Regions from separate parts of the Pseudomonas sp. J452 genome, predicted to be linked through region 2. Evidence: predicted binding sites of a transcription regulator. Region 2 holds the regulator's gene; each other region holds the start of a gene.
What was found. Region 2 encodes FliA, which starts transcription of late flagellar genes. Its sites were predicted from a motif close to CTAAAGTTTNNNNNNNNNNNGCCGNTAA; they were not measured.
Positions count from the first base shown of each region.

Region 1: the regulator FliA is predicted to act here: its motif matches at 1,513-1,540, upstream of LRS11_RS07095 (methyl-accepting chemotaxis protein).
Region 3: the regulator FliA is predicted to act here: its motif matches at 2,801-2,828, upstream of LRS11_RS03115 (flagellin).

Region 1 covers NZ_CP088294.1:1,569,431-1,575,244, reverse strand. The annotation lists gene LRS11_RS07100 (ABC transporter substrate-binding protein) at 1-1,387, opposite strand, end outside; gene LRS11_RS07095 (methyl-accepting chemotaxis protein) at 1,650-3,272, shown strand; gene LRS11_RS07090 (porin) at 3,296-4,435, shown strand; gene LRS11_RS07085 (phosphate ABC transporter substrate-binding protein) at 4,447-4,851, shown strand; gene LRS11_RS07080 (LysR family transcriptional regulator) at 4,911-5,814, opposite strand, start outside.
Region 2 covers NZ_CP088294.1:3,377,059-3,382,872, reverse strand. The annotation lists gene LRS11_RS15380 (chemotaxis protein CheA) at 1-544, opposite strand, end outside; gene LRS11_RS15375 (protein phosphatase CheZ) at 574-1,359, opposite strand; gene LRS11_RS15370 (chemotaxis response regulator CheY) at 1,379-1,753, opposite strand; gene fliA (RNA polymerase sigma factor FliA) at 1,835-2,584, opposite strand; gene fleN (flagellar synthesis regulator FleN) at 2,581-3,414, opposite strand; gene flhF (flagellar biosynthesis protein FlhF) at 3,511-4,836, opposite strand; gene flhA (flagellar biosynthesis protein FlhA) at 4,849-5,814, opposite strand, start outside.
Region 3 covers NZ_CP088294.1:690,371-696,184, reverse strand. The annotation lists gene LRS11_RS03130 (AraC family transcriptional regulator) at 1-593, shown strand, start outside; gene LRS11_RS03125 (alpha/beta hydrolase) at 648-1,622, opposite strand; gene LRS11_RS03120 (ion channel) at 1,806-2,735, opposite strand; gene LRS11_RS03115 (flagellin) at 2,899-4,383, shown strand; gene LRS11_RS03110 (NADPH-dependent FMN reductase) at 4,391-4,951, opposite strand; gene LRS11_RS03105 (hypothetical protein) at 5,247-5,450, shown strand; partial or broken gene LRS11_RS03100 (alpha/beta hydrolase) at 5,527-5,773, opposite strand.

The sequences.
Region 1 (5,814 bases), 1.8 Mb from region 2:
CGCCGGTGGGCGTCCAGCGCCGCGCCGCGCGGCTGCGGTAAAACTCGACCAAGCCACCGAGACGCGGTGCCTCGGCGAGCAGGGCCGGAGAATCCAGGTCGGAGCGGCGGATCGGTGTCAGCCCGACCAGGGTCTTGCGCAGCGACACGCTCTTGGCGGTAACGAACTGGGCGTACAGCCAGGCCGCCTGGCGCTGGCGCAGCGGCGTAGTGTTCAACAGGGTCCAGGCACCGACATCCTGGTAGCCGGACTTCATGCCGTCCTGCCAATAGGCGCCGCGCGGTGACGGCGCGACCCGCCACTTCGGCTTGCCTTCGGCATCCACCACCGGCGTGCCGGGCTTGGTGTAGTCGGCGGTGAAGGCGGTGTACCAGAAGATCTGCTGAGCCACATGACCCTGGGCGGCGATATTGCCGGCCTGGTTGAAGCTCATCTGCTGCGCCTCCGGCGGGGCATAGCGCTTGAGCCAGTCGACATACTGCTGCAGCGCATAGACCGCCGCCGGGCTGTCCAGCGCGCCGCCGCGGGCCATGCTGGCACCCGCCGGGCGACAGCCCTCGACGCGAATGCCCCAGTCGTCCACCGGCAGGCCGTTGGGTAAACCGAGGTCGGCCACCCCGGCCATGCCCAGCCAGGCATCGGACAGGCGCCAGCCCAGCGAGGGGTCGTAGCCACCGTAGTCCATGTGGCCATAGACACGTTGACCATCGATCTCACCGACCTGCTCGGTGAAGAAGGCCGCGATGTCCTCATAGGCTGACCAGTTCTGTGGCACATCCAGTTCGTAGCCATAGCGCTCGTGAAATGCCTGGCGCAGCTCCGGGCGCTCGAACCAGTCCTGGCGATACCAGTAGAGATTGGCGAACTGCTGATCCGGCAGCTGGTAGAGCTTGCCGTCCGGCGCGGTGACAAAGGGCAGGCCGATGAAATCGGCAAGGTCGAGGGTCGGCGAAGTGACGCCGGCACCGTCGCCAGCGATGAAGTCGGAGAGCACCAGCACCTGGCCATCGCGAAAGTGCTGACCGAGCAGGTCGCTGTCGCTGACATAGGCATCGTAGAGGGGCAGACCGGTCTGCTGCTGAGTGCGCAGCTTGTTCACCACGTCGTCTTCGCCACTGATCTCATGGATCACGCGGATGCCGGTGAGCTTGCTGAACAGCGGTGCCAGCACCGTCGCCTCGTACCAGTGGGTAGGAATGTGCTCGGCGATGACGCGCACCTGCACCCCCGCAAACGGCTTGCCCGCGGCAGCGAACCAGGCCAGCTCCGCGCGCTGCTCGGCGGCCGGCAATGAACTGGGTTGCAGCTCGGCGATGGCTTCCTGCAGAGGGTTGGCAGCGTGGGTCAGGGTACTGAACAGCAAGACGAGCCACATCACGGAGCGCATTCGTCTCTCCTTTTTCTTATCTGGCCATTCTAGTGCGGCATCGGCCGTTCGTCCCTCCAAGCAACCTATACAGGCGCAAATATGGCGATTTGCCCCTGTTGGCGGGCAGAAACGCGGTTTTCTGGCTATAGCAATACGGAGGTCGGCCGACAGTTAGGGCAGACCATCCAAAAGATGCATGGTCAAACCATGACCAATAAGTGGCCTTTAGCCACTAACTGGCTTCCTGTACACTTCGCGCCCCCATTTGGGTACACCTGCCATGTTGAAGAATCTGTCGCTGACCCTGAAGTTGTCGCTGTTACCTGCCGTTGCCTTGTGCGGACTGTTGCTCTATGTGGGCTACAGCTCGTTGCAGCTGGCGGATAACGATGTGCGCCTGGTGACGCTGGAAACCCACAGTTTCCCTACCCTGGAGAAAGCCGACGCGGTGATCTTCCAGTTCTCGCGCCTGCCCGGCCTGTTCAACAGCGCGGTGGCCGCCGGCGAGCTGGCGACCCTCGACGATGCGCGCAAGGTGCTCGCCGAAATCGCCAGCAAGCAGCAGGAGCTGCAGGGCCTGGCCAAGGACAATCCGACCCGCAGCGATGAATTGCAGGGCTGGCGCAGCGCCATCCAGCGCTATGCCGACAATGCCCTGGCCGCCTCCGAGCAACTGGTCAAGGGCAGCGCCAGCTTCGAGGATCTGCGCCCCAGCCTCGACCGCATGGCCACTGACCTGAGCCAGGCGCAGCAGCTCGGCGACACCTTCCGCGCCCATGCCTACGAAGACTTCCAGACCACCCTGGCGCAGGCGCGCACCGACAACGCCACCACCACCCGCGTCGGCTATGGCCTGTCGATCCTGCTGGTGGCGCTGGTCAGCATCGGCTCGGTGCTGGTGATCCGCGGCATCATGGGCAACGTGCATGGCGTGATCGACTCGCTGAAAGCCATCGCCCGCGGTGAAGGCGACCTGACCCGGCGGGTCAACGTCGACTCGAATGACGAGATCGGCGAGATGATCCAGCTGTTCAACCGCTTCCTGGAAAAACTCCAGGGCACCATCCGCCAGACCATCGATGCCGCCAGCCCGCTGGGGCAGATGTCGCAGGAGCTGTATCAGCTGACCCAGGGCGCCAAGCAGAACGCCCAGTCGCAGCAGCACCACACCGACTCGATCGGCCGCGACATTCAGACCATGACCAGCAGCATCCAGGAAGTCGCCCACCGCTCCCAGCAGGCCTCCGAAGAAGCCAATGCGGCGGCCCGCCAGGCGGAGACCGCACGGCAGAACATCGGCAGCCTGTCGACCAGCATCAGCGACCTGGGCAGCAGCGTGATGAGCGCCGTGCAGGCCATGGAGCAACTGGAAGAAGAAACCCAGCAGGTCGGCTCGGTGCTTACCGTGATCCGCAGCATCGCCGAACAGACCAACCTACTCGCCCTCAACGCCGCCATCGAGGCCGCCCGCGCTGGCGAGCAGGGCCGTGGTTTTGCCGTGGTCGCCGACGAGGTGCGCAACCTGGCGCAGAAGACCGCCGCCTCCACCGCCGAGATCCAGCAGATCATCCAGCGCCTGCAGAGCAGCGCCAATGGCGTGCTCAACGTGATGACCAGCAACGGCGAGAAGGCCCAGGCCAGCATCGAGCGCTCGGTACAGGCCACCCAGGTGCTCGAAGCGATTGCCCAGGCCGTCGGCCAGATCAACCAGCTAAACGCCGGCATCGCCCAGTTCACCCATGAACAGATCGGCCTGTCGAGTTCGATCCAACAAGAGACCCAAGTGTTGCAGCAGGACGCACAAGCAACCGCACAGGGGGCCGAGGCCACTGCCCGTCTAGGCGAGCAACTGGTCAGCACAGGGGATCACCTGCGCTCGGCGACGGCCCAATTCCGCGTTTAAAACTGCTAACGGAGCACCTTTACATGACTACAGCACGCGTCCTTGGTCTGGCCATCTGCCTGGCCAGTACCCCAGCCCTGGCGTTGGAGCAAGGCGAATACCGGCTCAACGGCTTCGGCACGGCCGGCCTCACCTACCTGGGCGGCGAAGACGATAGCAAGGGCTACGGCGTCAACGGCCAGACCACCGACTCCTGGCGCGGCGACCAGCTGAGCAAGCTGGGTGGTCAATTCCAGTACGGCATCACCGACACCATCGGCTTCACCGCCCAGGGCACCATCAAGCCCGCCCAGGACGAGTGGCAGGCCAATGTCGAGTGGCTGTACCTGTCCTGGCAGGCCAGCGACAACCTGATGGTCCGCACCGGCCGCCTGCGCACGCCGGTGTACATGTACTCGGAAAGCATCGACGTGGGCTTCAGCTACCCCTGGTTGCGCCTGCCGGACGAGGTCTACAGCCAGGTCCAGCTGTCCAACTACGAAGGCGCCGACGTGGTCTACAACCTGCCGGTCTCCTTCGGCACAGTGTCCTTCCAGGTCGCTGGCGGCATGGCCAAGAATCGCGACATCTTCGCCGTCGATGACATGCACGACATCGACTACAACGACATCTTCGGCGGCAACATCAGCCTGTCCACCAACGACTTCGGTACCTTCCGCGCCGGCTACGTCGAGGCCGATATCAAGGCCAACATCGAAGACGACGTGACCCTGCCGTTCTTCGGCACTATCAACGTCAGCCTCAACCCGCTGGATCACCAGAAAGGCAAGTTCACCAGCTTTGGCTACCAGTACGACAACGGTACCTGGCTGACCGCCAACGAGTGGACCAGCCGCGTGATCGAGGCCGATGGTTCGGGCAGCACCGATGCCTTCTACCTGATGGGCGGCCGTCGTTTCGGCGAGTTCCTGCCGCACGTCACCTATGCCCAGCTGGACGAAGATGCCGGCCGGCAGAATTCCTGGACCTTCGGCCTGAACTACAACCTGATGCCCACCGTGGTGCTCAAGGGCGAGTACAAGCGTGTCGAGACCAGTGGCGATAGCTACGAAGGCGTATTCGTACGCGATGCCCAGCAAACCGTGGACGACCGTCTCGGCCTGGCTCCCGCTCACAACTTCGACGGCGACATCTTCAGTGTCGGCGTTGACTTCGTGTTCTGAGGAGAGCATCGATGAAAGTGTCCATCCGTGTTCTGTGCACCACCGTTCTGTTGGCTGCAACCGGCCTGGTCCAGGCTGAAGTCGCCGTGATCGTCAACCCGGCCGCCACGGCCAGCCCGTCGCAGGCCGACGTGGCCAACATCTTCCTGGGCAAGAACAAGTCGCTGAAAGGCGTCGACCAGAAAGACTGGAACCCGACCAAGGAGAAGTTCTACGCCACGGTCGCCAGCAAGAGTGAAGCGCAGCTGAAGTCCTACTGGTCCGGCCTGGTGTTCACCGGCAAAGGCCAGCCGCTGCCAAGCGTGGCCGGCGATGCCGAGGTGGTGGCCAAGGTCGCCGCCGAAGCCGATGCCATCGGCTATGTCGACAAGGCCGCCGTCACCGACCAGGTGAAAGTGCTGCTGACCCTGCCGTAAACGGGGGTCGTGGTAAAAAAACCGACGGGGCGACCCGTCGGTTTTTTATTGCCGGTTGATCAGGCGCCGCGCCACTCATGCGCGGCCTGCAGGAGAAACTCGACGAACACCCGCACGCGGATCGGCACATGGCGGCCGTGGGGATAGAGCAAGGTGAACGGCCGCGAGCGCCCGGCAAAAGGCTGCAGCACTTCCACCAGCTCGCCACTGGCCAGCTGCCGCTCGACGATGAAGCGGTAGGTCTGGAACAGCCCGGCGCCGCTGCTGGCCAGGGTCACGCCGCCGAGCACATCGTCGGCACAGCAGTAGCTGCCCGCAGTGAAGAGCTCTCGCTCGCGGCCCTGTTCGTTGAACAGCCAGGAAATCTTCCGCCCGCTGCTGGGCAGCTCGAACTGGATGCACTCGTGCCGCGCCAGCTCATCCAGGCCCTGCGGCGTGCCGGCCTGCTGCAGATAGGCCGGCGTCGCCACTACCACCAGCGCCGCCTCCTCCAGCGGCCGGGCGATCAGCCCCGAGTCCGGCTGGGCGCGTACGCGAATGGCCAGGTCGTAGCCTTCCTCGACAAAGTCGACATTGCGGTTGCTCAGGTGCACTTCCACCTTCACCCCCGGATAGCGCTGGCGAAACGCCGGCAGCAGCGGTAGCACACGGTGATGGCCGTAGGTGGTGGGCAGGCTGATGCGCAGTGTGCCGGCCGCCTCCAGCTGTTGCCCGCTGACCTGGCGCTCGGCCTCGATCAGTTGGCTCAGCGCCTGCCGGCACTGCTCGAAGTAGCCCCGGCCACCCTCGGTCAGGCGGATATGCCGAGTGGTGCGGACGAACAGGCGCACGCCCAGACGCGCCTCCAGGCGTGCCACCGAACGACTGACCGCCGCCGGCGTCACCCCGGCGACCTGGGCCGCCGCGGTGAAACCGCCCAGCTCGGCCGCCAGGCAGAACAGCTCGATGCTGCCGAGCTGCACC
Region 2 (5,814 bases):
AAGCTGCCGCGGGAGCCGCGCCCTGCTCATCCGGCTCACTGATCGCTTCGAGCAACTGCTCGAACTCGCTATCGGTGATGTCACCGGAGGCAACCTCGGCGGGCGCCTCTTCGGCTTCCAGTTCCGCTTCGGGCTCGGCCACTTCATCCGCGCTTTCCGGGTCGGCCAAGCGCGCCAGCGCCGCCAGCAACTCGGGCGAAGCCGGAGTGACAGCTGAACGCTCGCGCACCTGGCTGAACATCTCGTTGACCGCATCCAGAGCCTGCAGCACCACGTCCATCAGCTCGGCAGTGACTCGCCGTTCACCCTTGCGCAGGATGTCGAAGACGTTTTCCGCGATATGGCAGCACTCCACCAGCTCGTTCAGCTGGAGGAAACCCGCGCCCCCTTTGACCGTGTGAAAACCGCGGAAAATAGCATTGAGCAGGTCCGTATCATCCGGTCGACTTTCCAGCTCGACCAGTTGTTCGGACAGCAACTCAAGAATTTCGCCGGCCTCTACCAGGAAGTCCTGGAGGATTTCTTCATCGGCGTCGAAGCTCATCGGTGCGCTCCAAAGGCTCTGTTAGAGCCTTAAAATCCCAGGCTGGACAGCAGATCATCGACATCGTCCTGATTGGATGCGACGTCCTCACGCTTATCGGCATGAATCTGCGGACCTTCACCCCGGGAAGGCTCTTTTTGTTGTTCTTGCTCGGCGCGTAGCGCCTCGTGGTCATGCTGGATACCAGCAAACCGATCGACATGGCTGGCCATCAACACCAGCTTCAGCAGATTTCCTTCAACCTCGGTGACCAGTTGCGTCACGCGCTTGATCACCTGGCCGGTCAGGTCCTGATAGTCCTGCGCCAGCAAAATGTCGTTCAGGTAACCGGAGAGCTTATGACTGTCGCGCTCGCTGTGGGCGAGGAACAGTTCGATACGTTTGGCCAGCTCACGGAAGGCCTCGGCGCCCAGCTCGCGGCGCATGAACTTGCCCCAGTCGGCGCTGAGGCTCTGCGCCTCGTCACCCAGATCATTGACCAGCGGCGCGCTCTGTTCGACCAGGTCCATGGTGCGATTGGCCGCTTTCTCGGTCATCTGCACCACGTAGGACAGACGCTCGGTAGCGTCGCTGATCTGCGAGATTTCCTGGGCGTGGGGATTACCGGGATCAATCTGGAAATTGACGATGGCGTTGTGCAACTCGCGCGTCAGCCGGCCAACTTCCTGGTACAGACCGCGGTCGCGGGTCTGGTTGAGTTCGTGAATCAGTTGTACGGCTTCGCCAAAACGGCCTTTTTCCAGGCTGTCGACGAGTTGCGTTGCATGCAGCTTCAGGGTCGATTCAAGCTCGCCCAGGGAGTCATCGTGTGCCATAGCGCCCTCGTGGCGAACATCAGCCATTAACCCGCTCGAAGATCTTTTCGATCTTCTCCTTCAGCACCTGAGCCGTGAACGGCTTGACCACGTAGCCATTCACCCCAGCCTGCGCGGCCTCGATGATCTGGTCACGCTTGGCCTCGGCCGTCACCATCAGCACCGGCAGGGTTTTCAGGCGATCGTCGGCACGCACCGCGCGCAACAGGTCGATGCCGGTCATACCGGGCATGTTCCAGTCGGTCACCAGAAAGTCGAAGCTGCCACTCTGCAGCATCGGCAATGCGGTCACACCGTCATCCGCCTCGGCGGTATTGGTAAATCCCAAATCACGCAAGAGGTTCTTGATGATCCGTCGCATCGTCGAGAAGTCATCAACGATGAGGATTTTCATGTTCTTGTCCAAGTCGACCTCCGTACAGTCTTAAACGTCACCGGCCCCCGGGGACGCCGCAATCGTGAAACCGGTAGCCCTTCAGCTGGCCCGCCACTCACCCAGACGCGCACGCAAACGTGCGGCGCACTGGCTGTGCAGCTGGCTGACACGGGACTCACTGACTCCCAGGACCTCACCGATTTCCTTGAGATTCAGTTCTTCGTCGTAGTACAGCGCCAAAACCAGGCGTTCGCGCTCTGGCAGGTTGGCGATGGCTTCAGCCAGCGCCGACTGGAAGCGCTCGTCTTCCAGTTCATGCAGAGGTTCGGTCTGGGTGCTCCCGGTGTCTTCATGCATGCCGCCATGTTCACCGTCCTGCATCAGGTCGTCGAAGCTGAACAGGCGGCTGCCCAAAGTGTCGCCAAGAATGCCGTAGTAATCCTCGAGACTCAATTGGAGTTCGGCCGCAACCTCTTGATCTTTAGCGTCTCGACCCGTGCGGGCCTCAATCTTTCTGATGGCGTCGCTGACCATGCGGGTGTTGCGGTGTACCGAGCGCGGCGCCCAGTCACCCTTGCGCACCTCATCGAGCATGGCGCCACGGATGCGGATACCGGCGTAGGTTTCGAAACTGGCGCCCTTGCCTCCGTCATATTTCTTCGAGGCTTCGAGCAGGCCGATCATGCCGGCCTGGATCAGATCATCCACCTGCACGCTGGCCGGCAGCCGCGCCAGCAGGTGGTAGGCAATGCGCTTGACCAGCGGCCCGTAGCGCTCAATCAGCTGGTGCTGGGAATCCTGCGCCTGCGCCTTGTTGTACATACGGAGTCCACTGGCTGCTGCTGTCATACCGCCGTTCCCGCGATCGGTTGCTGCACCAAACGCTCGACGAAAAACTCCAGATGGCCGCGCGGGTTGGCCGGTAAGGGCCACGTGTCGACTTTCTGGGCGATCGCCTTGAACGCCAGTGCGCACTTCGAGCGCGGGAAAGCTTCATAGACCGCGCGCTGCTTCTGCACGGCCTTGCGGACTGACTCGTCGTACGGCACGGCGCCCACGTATTGCAGGGCCACATCGAGGAAACGGTCAGTCACTTTAGTCAGCTTAGCAAAGAGGTTGCGACCTTCCTGCGGGCTGTGGGCCATATTGGCCAGAACACGGAAACGACTCATGCCGTAATCACGGTTGAGCAGCTTGATCAGGGCATAGGCGTCGGTGATCGAAGTCGGCTCATCGCAGACCACGACTATCACTTCCTGGGCCGCGCGAACGAAGCTGACCACGCCATCGCCAATGCCGGCGGCGGTATCGATCACCAGCACGTCGAGGTTGTCGCTGATGTCGCTGAAGGCCTGGATCAGGCCGGCATGCTGCATGGGTGTCAGTTGCACCATGCTCTGCGTGCCGGAAGCCGCCGGCACGATACGAACACCGCCGGGGCCCTGGATCAGCACGTCCTTGAGGTCGCACTCGCCGGATATCACGTCGGCCAGGGTGCGCTTGGCCGTCAGGCCGAGCAGCACGTCGACGTTGGCCAGGCCGAGGTCGGCGTCCATCAGCATGACCCGGCGACCGAGATCGGCCAGCGCCAGTGACAGATTCACCGACACGTTGGTCTTGCCGACGCCACCTTTGCCGCCGGTCACTGCAATCACCTGTACGGGATGCAAACTACCCATGTTTTCTACACACCTTGTCTTGCCTGGACTGGGCTGATCGGGCAACTACACCGACCTTTCCTCAACACTAGATCGCCTTGGCCGCTACCGCCTGCCCTAACCCGCCCGCCTGGCCGGATTGTGGTACAGACTGGTAAATACATCGGCCATGGCCTCTTCGCTCGGATCTTCCGCGGTTTGCAGGCTGACCGCCCGGCTCACCAACTGGTGGCTGCGCGGCACCTGCACATCGTCCGGAATCTTCGGCCCATCAGTCAGATAGGCTACCGGTAGATGCTGGCTGATAGCCAGCCCTAAAACTTCGCCGAGGCTGGTGGCTTCATCCAGTTTGCTCAGGATGCAACCGGCCAGGCCGCAGCGCTTGTAACTATGGTAGGCCGCCTTGAGCACCTGGCTCTGGCTGGTGGCGGCCAACACCAGGTAATTCTTGGCATTCACGCCGCGCCCGGCGAGGCTTTCCAGCTGCATGCGCAGGGCCGGGTCGTTGGCTGGCAGGCCGGCGGTATCGATCAGCACCACGCGCTTGCGCGCCAGCGGTGCCAGGGCCTGGACCAGCGACTGGCCCGGATCGACCAGAGTCACCGAAACATCGAGGATACGCCCGAGGGTCTTCAGCTGCTCCTGGGCACCGATGCGGAAGCTGTCCATGCTCACCAGGGCGATGCTCTGCGAGCCGTACTTGAGTACATAACGCGCCGCCAGCTTGGCCAGGGTGGTGGTCTTGCCCATGCCGGCCGGACCGACCAGGGCGATCACCCCACCCTCCTCCAACGGCTCGACTTTCGGCGTCTTGATCGCGTGAGCCAGGTGCGCCAACAGCATGCGCCAGGCCTGGCGCGGCTCAGCCACTTTGCCGACACGTTCCAGCAGCGCCTTGGAAATTTCTGCGGACAGGCCCATGCGCTGCAAGCGACGCCACAGGTTGGCCTGCTGCGGCTTACGGGTCTGCAACTGGCCCCAGGCAATCGAGCCCAGCTGTACTTCGATCAGTTCACGCAGACCATGCAGCTCGAAGCGCATGGCATCGATGGCGCCCTGGTCGGCTGTCGGGCGAACGGCAACCGGAGCAGCTTGCGGGGTTGCCGGACGCTGCGGTTTGACCAGCGAGGCCGGCAGCTCCGGGGCGATGATCGATTCGTTGGCGAACAGCTGGCGATCCTTGCGTCCGTCGGCAACCGCCCGGCTGGTCAGGTCGGCCTGGGCATTGGCGATCTTCGCCTGGGTCTTGCGCAGCTCGGCTTCCAACGCCGCGTTGGGCTGGCGCACCGGCTCGGCCGGCAGCTGATAGTCCAGCGCGGCAGTCAGCTCGACACCGCCGGCCACCCGACGATTGCCGATGATGGCAGCGTCGGCGCCCAGCTCATCGCGCACCAGTTTCATGGCTTGACGCATATCGGCGGCGAAGAAGCGTTTGACTTGCATGGCTTAGAACCCTCAGTTCTGGCCGACCGTGGCAACGATCGTGACCTGCTTGTTATCCGGTATTTCCTGATAAGCCAGGACATGCATGCTGGGTACTGCGAGCCGCGCAAACCGCGAGAGCATCGCCCGAACCGGGCCGGCTACCAGCAGGATCACCGGTTTGCCGAGCATTTCCTGGCGCTGCGCCGCTTCCACCAGGGAGCGTTGCAGCTTTTCAGCCATGCCAGGTTCGAGGAGGATGCCATCCTCGGAGCCCTGACCGGCCTTCTGCAGGCTATTGAGCAATATCTGTTCCAACCTGGGCTCCAGGGTGATCACAGGCAGCTCCGGCTCTAGTCCCACAACGCTTTGCACGATTGCGCGGGCCAGCGCGACACGCACCGCGGCGACCATCGCGGCGGGATCTTGACTCTTTGGCGCCACGTTGGCGATGGCTTCGGCGATGGTGCGGATGTCGCGCACCGGCACCTGTTCCTGCAGCAAAGCCTGCAGCACCTTGAGCAGGGTCGACAGCGACACCAGGCCCGGCACCAGCTCTTCGGCCAGCTTCGGCGAGCTCTTGGCCAGCAACTGCAGCAGCTGCTGCACTTCCTCATGACCGAGCAGTTCGTGGGCGTGCTTGTGCAGCACCTGGTTAAGGTGGGTGGCAACCACGGTGCTGGCGTCGACCACCGTGTAGCCAAGCGATTGCGCCTGGTCGCGCTGGGTCGGGTCGATCCACACCGCCTCCAGGCCGAATGCCGGGTCCTTGGCGGCAATCCCATTGAGGGTGCCGAACACCTGCCCCGGGTTGATCGCCAACTCGCGCTCCGGGTACACCTCGGCTTCGGCCACGCTGACGCCCATCAGGGTCAGGCGGTAGGCATTGGGCAGCAGATCAAGGTTGTCGCGGATATGCACCGAGGGCATCAGGAAGCCCATTTCCTGGGAGAGCTTCTTGCGCACCCCCTTGATCCGCGCCAGCAATTGCCCACCCTG
Region 3 (5,814 bases), 2.2 Mb from region 2:
CCCACGAGGCGTTTACCCGCGCGTTCCGCGAGCACTTCGGCATCACGCCGGAGGCCTTGCGGGCCAGCGGAGCCCTGAATGGAATCAAACTGCGGGAGGCTATGCGCATGCAACCGACACCTACTTTCCCTTTGGCCGAGCCACGCTTCGTCGACGGCGAGGAACTGCTGATCGCCGGGCTCTGCGCTCGTTTCAGTGCCGATAAATCCCAAGGCATCACCGCGCTGTGGCAGCGCTTCGTGCCCTATATCGGCAACATCGCCGGGCAGCAGGGCTGGGAGACCTTCGGCCTGTGCTGCAATCCGGACGAGGATGGCAGCTTCGAATACATCGCCGGCGTGCAGGTGAGCCGCAGCGACGAGCTGCCGCCCGGTTTCACCCACCAGCGCCTGCCCGCGCGGCGCTATGCGGTGTTCCGCCACGCGGGGCATATCTCCAGCATCCACGAAACCTTCACCGCGATCTTTCAGCGCTGGCTGCCGGCCTCCGGTCTGCAGGCCGCCGACGCGCCGGAATTCGAACGTTATAGCGCCGACTTCGACCCGATGGCCGGCAGCGGCCATGTCGATATCTGGGTGCCGCTGCAGGGTTAGAGGTAGCGCCCGGCCGCGTCACGCCAGCGGGTCGTGACGCGGAACTGGTAGCGTTCAACCACGCAGGATGGTCGAGCGCTTGGTTTCGTCCTCGGGGAAGACCCGGCCATTGAGCAGGCATTCGAACAGGTGGTTGAACACCACGCCGGCCTTGCCCTTTTCATCACTGCGGAAATAGGAGTGGCCCTTGGGGTTGTCGTAGCGCGTGTTCACGTCGTCGCAGTCCACGGCGTAGACATTCTGCGGTGCCAGCTCCATGTTCTCCGGGCCGCTGTGGCCCAGGCGCCGCGAGGCGATGCGGTTCTTCAGGTTGGCCACCTTGCTGCCGCGCAGTGCCAGGTCGTCGGAGGCGTAATACACCACCACGTTGCGCGAGGCGTGGGAGATCAGCTCACCGCGCTGGCCACGGTGGATCGACTCGTTCTCGATGTCCGCCGCCACCAGGAAGGTGTTGCGAAACAGCATGGGCACGCCATTGGCCAGGTCATAGCGGTCCCACTCGCAGAGGGTCTCGCGCAGTACCCGATTGCCCATGGAGTGGGCCAGCACATTGATGCGCTTGAGGCAGGAGGGCAGCTTCTGCTCCTCGCGCGTGTCCCGCCACTTGAGGAAGAAGTTCAGCGCGCGGGCCAGGGAGATCGCGCTGTAGTCGGCGGATTTCTGGTCGTCCCAGTAGTCCTGGACGATGCCGATATCGTCATCGCAGGGCCAGATCACCGGCACCACCAATACCTCGTTGGTCTTGCTCTTGTCGCAAAGGCCCTGCAATTCCTCGGCGCCGGCGAATACGTCGTCTGGCAGGTTGGAGTAGCCGTGGATATAGAGCAGGATCTGCCGCTGCTTGGCTTCGTGCAGCTTGTTCAAGAGTGCCTCGCTGCCTAGCTCGAACAGTTTCTTTTTGCTCTGTCGTTCGCAGAAGTACACCGAGTTGCTTGGCGCGTTGTTCTTCAGGTCGAACTCGAATGGGCGGCCGGTCTCGGTCTGGATCGAGGCGGTCGGAAAGCGGTTGGTGATGAATAGCATGCTCATGCTGTGGCTCCCTGGCTGAAATACGGCAATCCGCCGAACCTAGTGGGTTGTGGCGGTCTGGGCAGGACAGCGGGGGAGAGGCATGACAGCGGGTGGGCTAAAACGTCCCTGTTCTTCCGAACTCTGCAGTGTTTAACGCTAGATGACGTCCGGGCTTTGGCCAGTGCCGCAGGGCGGACGGACTCAGCGGGTCATCTTCTTCACGAACACCACCACGAACAGGGCCATGGTGAAGCTGCCGGCAAAGGCCTCGAAGGCGGCAATCGGCCTGGCCAGCCCATGCGGGGTGATGTCGCCATAGCCGAGGGTGGTGAAGGTCACCACGCTGAAATACAGGCAGCCGGCCAGATCGCCGAGATTTGCCAGCCAGCCGCGCTCCAGCGCCAGGCGCAGCGGCAGGTCGCCGTGGCGCACGCCGACCAGGAAGTACAGCAGGCCGCAGACGAAGATCAGGCCCAGGGAAAACAGCACCACATTCAGCGGCTTCTCGCCGTAGCCGCTGAACAGGTCGACCAGCCAGGACAGCAGGCGCTTGCCGGAGAAGCGCGGCATCTGCAGGCGGCGCATGACCATCTCACGGTGGAAGAAAATCCCGGCCTGCTCGAACAGTCCGGCTTTTTCCAGGTGCAGGCGCAGGTTGCGGTAGGTTTCCTCGGCCTCCTCGAACAGCTGGCGGGCGGCGTCATTATCGCCGGCACGCTGGCGTTCGCGGCCGCGGCGCTCCTGCAGCAACTGGCGATCCCAGATCACGTTGTCCAGGCGTGCACCGTCCAGGCGGATGCCCAGCAGGTTGCAGTCGCGTAGATCGGCGCAGTGCAGATTGGTGCCGCGCAGGTCGGCCTTCATCAGCGAGCTGCCACGCAGGTCGAGGGCGAACAGGTGGGCATTCTGCAGATCGGCGCGGTACAGGTCGGCAGCGTGCAGCTGGTAGCCGCTGCGGCTGCCGTGGTTGACCAGATCGATCCCGCTCAGCGCGGCATGCTTGAGCTGGAAACCCTGCATCGGCTGGCCACTGCGCGCGCGGGCTTGCAGGGCGTCACACAGGCTTTCGGCCGGGTCTGGGTTGCTTGCGCCAGCGCGCCAGGCGTCGTCGTCGATGGGTACCGCGGCCATGGGGCAATCCTCCGCTGTCTGCAGGCAAGCCTAGTTGCCCTGCGGACGAGTGGCGGCTGCTCGGGCTAAAGAATTCTGCGCTATGGCCGATGAGCAGGTGCCAGCCCGAAATGGGTTGGCCGGCCTCGGCAAGGTAGCCGGCGCTGCTCAATGGACTGAATTTATGGCGTTAACCCTCAGCAATGCGTCCTCGCTCAGCATTCAGCGCAGCCTGAGTGAGACGTCGCGTGCGCTGGATGTTTCGATGCAGCGGCTGTCCACCGGTTATCGGATCAACAGCGCCAAGGACGATGCCGCCGGGCTGCAGATTGCCAACCGGCTGACCAGCCAGATCAGCGGACTGGGCGTGGCCGTGCGCAACGCCAACGACGGCATTTCCCTGGCGCAGACCGCCGAGGGCGCGCTGCAGCAGTCGACCAACATTCTCCAGCGCATGCGCGACCTGGCCCTGCAGGCGGCCAGCGGCGCGAATGGGCTCAGCGAGCGCAGTGCCCTGCAGGAGGAAGTCGCGCAGCTGCAACAGGAGCTGACGCGCATCGCCGAGACCACCAGTTTCGCTGGGCGCAAGCTACTCGACGGCAGCTTTGGCTCGCAGCTCTTCCAGGTGGGCGCCAACGCCTTTGAGACCATCTCCATCGGCCTCGGCAATTACCGCTCCGATACCCTCGGCAGCAACGTCCACGACCTGGTCAATGGCACGCTCGGCGCCGCGACCACGGATCAGCTCGGTGGATTGCTGGAGCAGGCCGGCACGCTGGCGGACAACGCTGTCAGCAGCCAGCTGACCATTGCCGGCCGCGGCACGACGACCTTCGCTGTTGCCGGCTCGGCCATTCAGGTGGCCCGGGCGATCAACCGGCAGAGCGAAACCACCGGCGTCACGGCCGATGCGCGCACGGTGCTGCAACTGACGTTCAGCGCCGACGACATCTACTCCTTCGACCTGTATGGCCGCAACAGCGAGGCGCTGAGCATCCAGGCCGAGGTCAAGGACGGTGATCTCGGCCTGCTGGCCGAGGCGATCAACGCCCGGTCGACCAGCACGGGCATCAGTGCGCGAGTCGAGGGCGACAAGCTGTGGCTGACCAGCGAGGCCGGTGACGACATTGCCATGGAATCCTTCCTGTCGAATGCCACGGGCACCGCGCAAGCGCAGAACTTCGACTACCAGGGGCTCGAGGAGCTGACGGTGGCGCTGGCGACCCTAGACGATGATTCGGCACTGCGGGCCATTGGCGTGGTGCGCCTCAGCAGTGCTGTGGCCTTTTCCAGCCAGGCCGCTGCTGCGACCCTTGATGGCAGCGTGACGGCGAACAGCAGCAGCCTGGAGACGGTCGACGAGCTGGATCTGCTGACGGATATCGGTGCGCAGATCGCTATCGGCGTGATCGATGGTGCGCTGAGTGGCATCGACAGTAGCCGCGCCAATCTGGGGGCGGTGCAGAACCGCCTCGAATACACCATCGCCAATTTGGAAAACATCGCGGAAAACCTGTCGGCGGCGCGCAGTCGCATCCGCGATACCGACTATGCGGCGGAGGTCTCGATCCTGGTCAAGAACCAGATCCTGCAGCAGGCCGCGACGGCCCTGCTGGCCCAGGCCAACCAGCGGCCGCAGGCCATTTTGGCCCTGCTTCAGGGCCTATAGAGGGCTTCTAGCCTTTCACCTGGCGTTCCACCCACAGCGCATAGGCATCGATGAACTTCTGCAGGAAGCCGCGCACGCCGTCATTCAGCTTGCCTTGCTCGTCGAAGAAGCTGCCGGCGCCGCCCAGGTAGGCTTCCGGCTGCTGCAGCACCGGCACGTCGAGGAAGACCAGGGACTGGCGCAGGTGGTGGTTGGCACCGAAGCCGCCGACCGCGCCCGGCGAGGCGCTGAGCACGGCCCCCGGCTTGCCGCCGAACACGCTCTGGCCATAGGGCCGCGAGCCGACATCGATGGCGTTCTTCAGCGGCGCCGGCACCGAGCGGTTGTATTCCGGGGTGACGAACAACAGAGCATCGGCGCTGTTCACCTGCTGGCGGAAGCGGCTGTAGGGCAACGGCGCCGGGCTGACGTCGATATCCTCGTTGTACAGCGGCAAGTCGCCGATCTCGACGATGCTCAGTTGCAGCGAAGGTGGTGCCAGTTCGGCCAGGGCCATGGCCAGCTTGCGATTGATCGAGGCCTTGCGCAGGCTGCCGACCAGTACCGCGACGTGATGGATTTTGCTCATGTTGACTCCTTGCACGGGTCAATAAAGAACGGAGTGGGAACTATAGTGCGGCTGCCAGAGTCTGCCCGGCGCGCTCTATTTCGAGCCTGTGTGCAGTGACGAGCGGTGGCGCGGTGGCTTGACCTGGGCCTTGATTGCGCAGAAATTGACCAAGTGTCGGCGCAATGCCGACCGGTCAAACAACAGTCATCAACGGGTTGCATGCTGACCCGGACAACAACAGATTCCTTGTTTGCCAGTTGCTGCCCAGCGCACCGGCGGCCTGTCGCTGCCGGAAAACCCTGAGGACACCGCAATGGATAGGTTTCAGTCGTTTGACCCGCGTTACCAGTTGGAGGCCGAAGAGGCCCTGGATGAGTTGGTATTGGAGGATGTGCCCGGTCGGGTGCTGATCCACGAGGAAATCCAGTTGACCCTGCAAGCCATCGAGCGCCTGGCCGGACAGCTGCGCCAGCGAACGCCACTCGGGCGCCCGCCGAGACCCGTAGCGCCTATTTAGGGGGGCGGTAGGGCCCCCGTGCGCAAGGGTGTGCCGCCTGGAAATCTGCGGAACCTGATTCCTCGTTCACAGGTTCTCAGGCGGCACGGCGAGTGGTTTGCAGCTGTTCGAACCAGCCTAGCGCCTCGTCCCACAGCGGCGTGGCGCTGCTGCGGAAGTAGCCCATATGGCCAATGGCGCCGAGGCCTTCGGCCTGGGAGTCGATGGTGCGGGCCTGGTAGGGCGCGGCGCTGTAGGCGGCCATGAAGGCGTCACGCGAACTGGGCGGCCAGGTGGCCCTGCTCGGGATCGTCGAAGAAATAGCGCGGGTAGCGGCACCAGCGTGCTGATCACCAAGCTGGATGGCGGGGTGATCGGCAGCTGA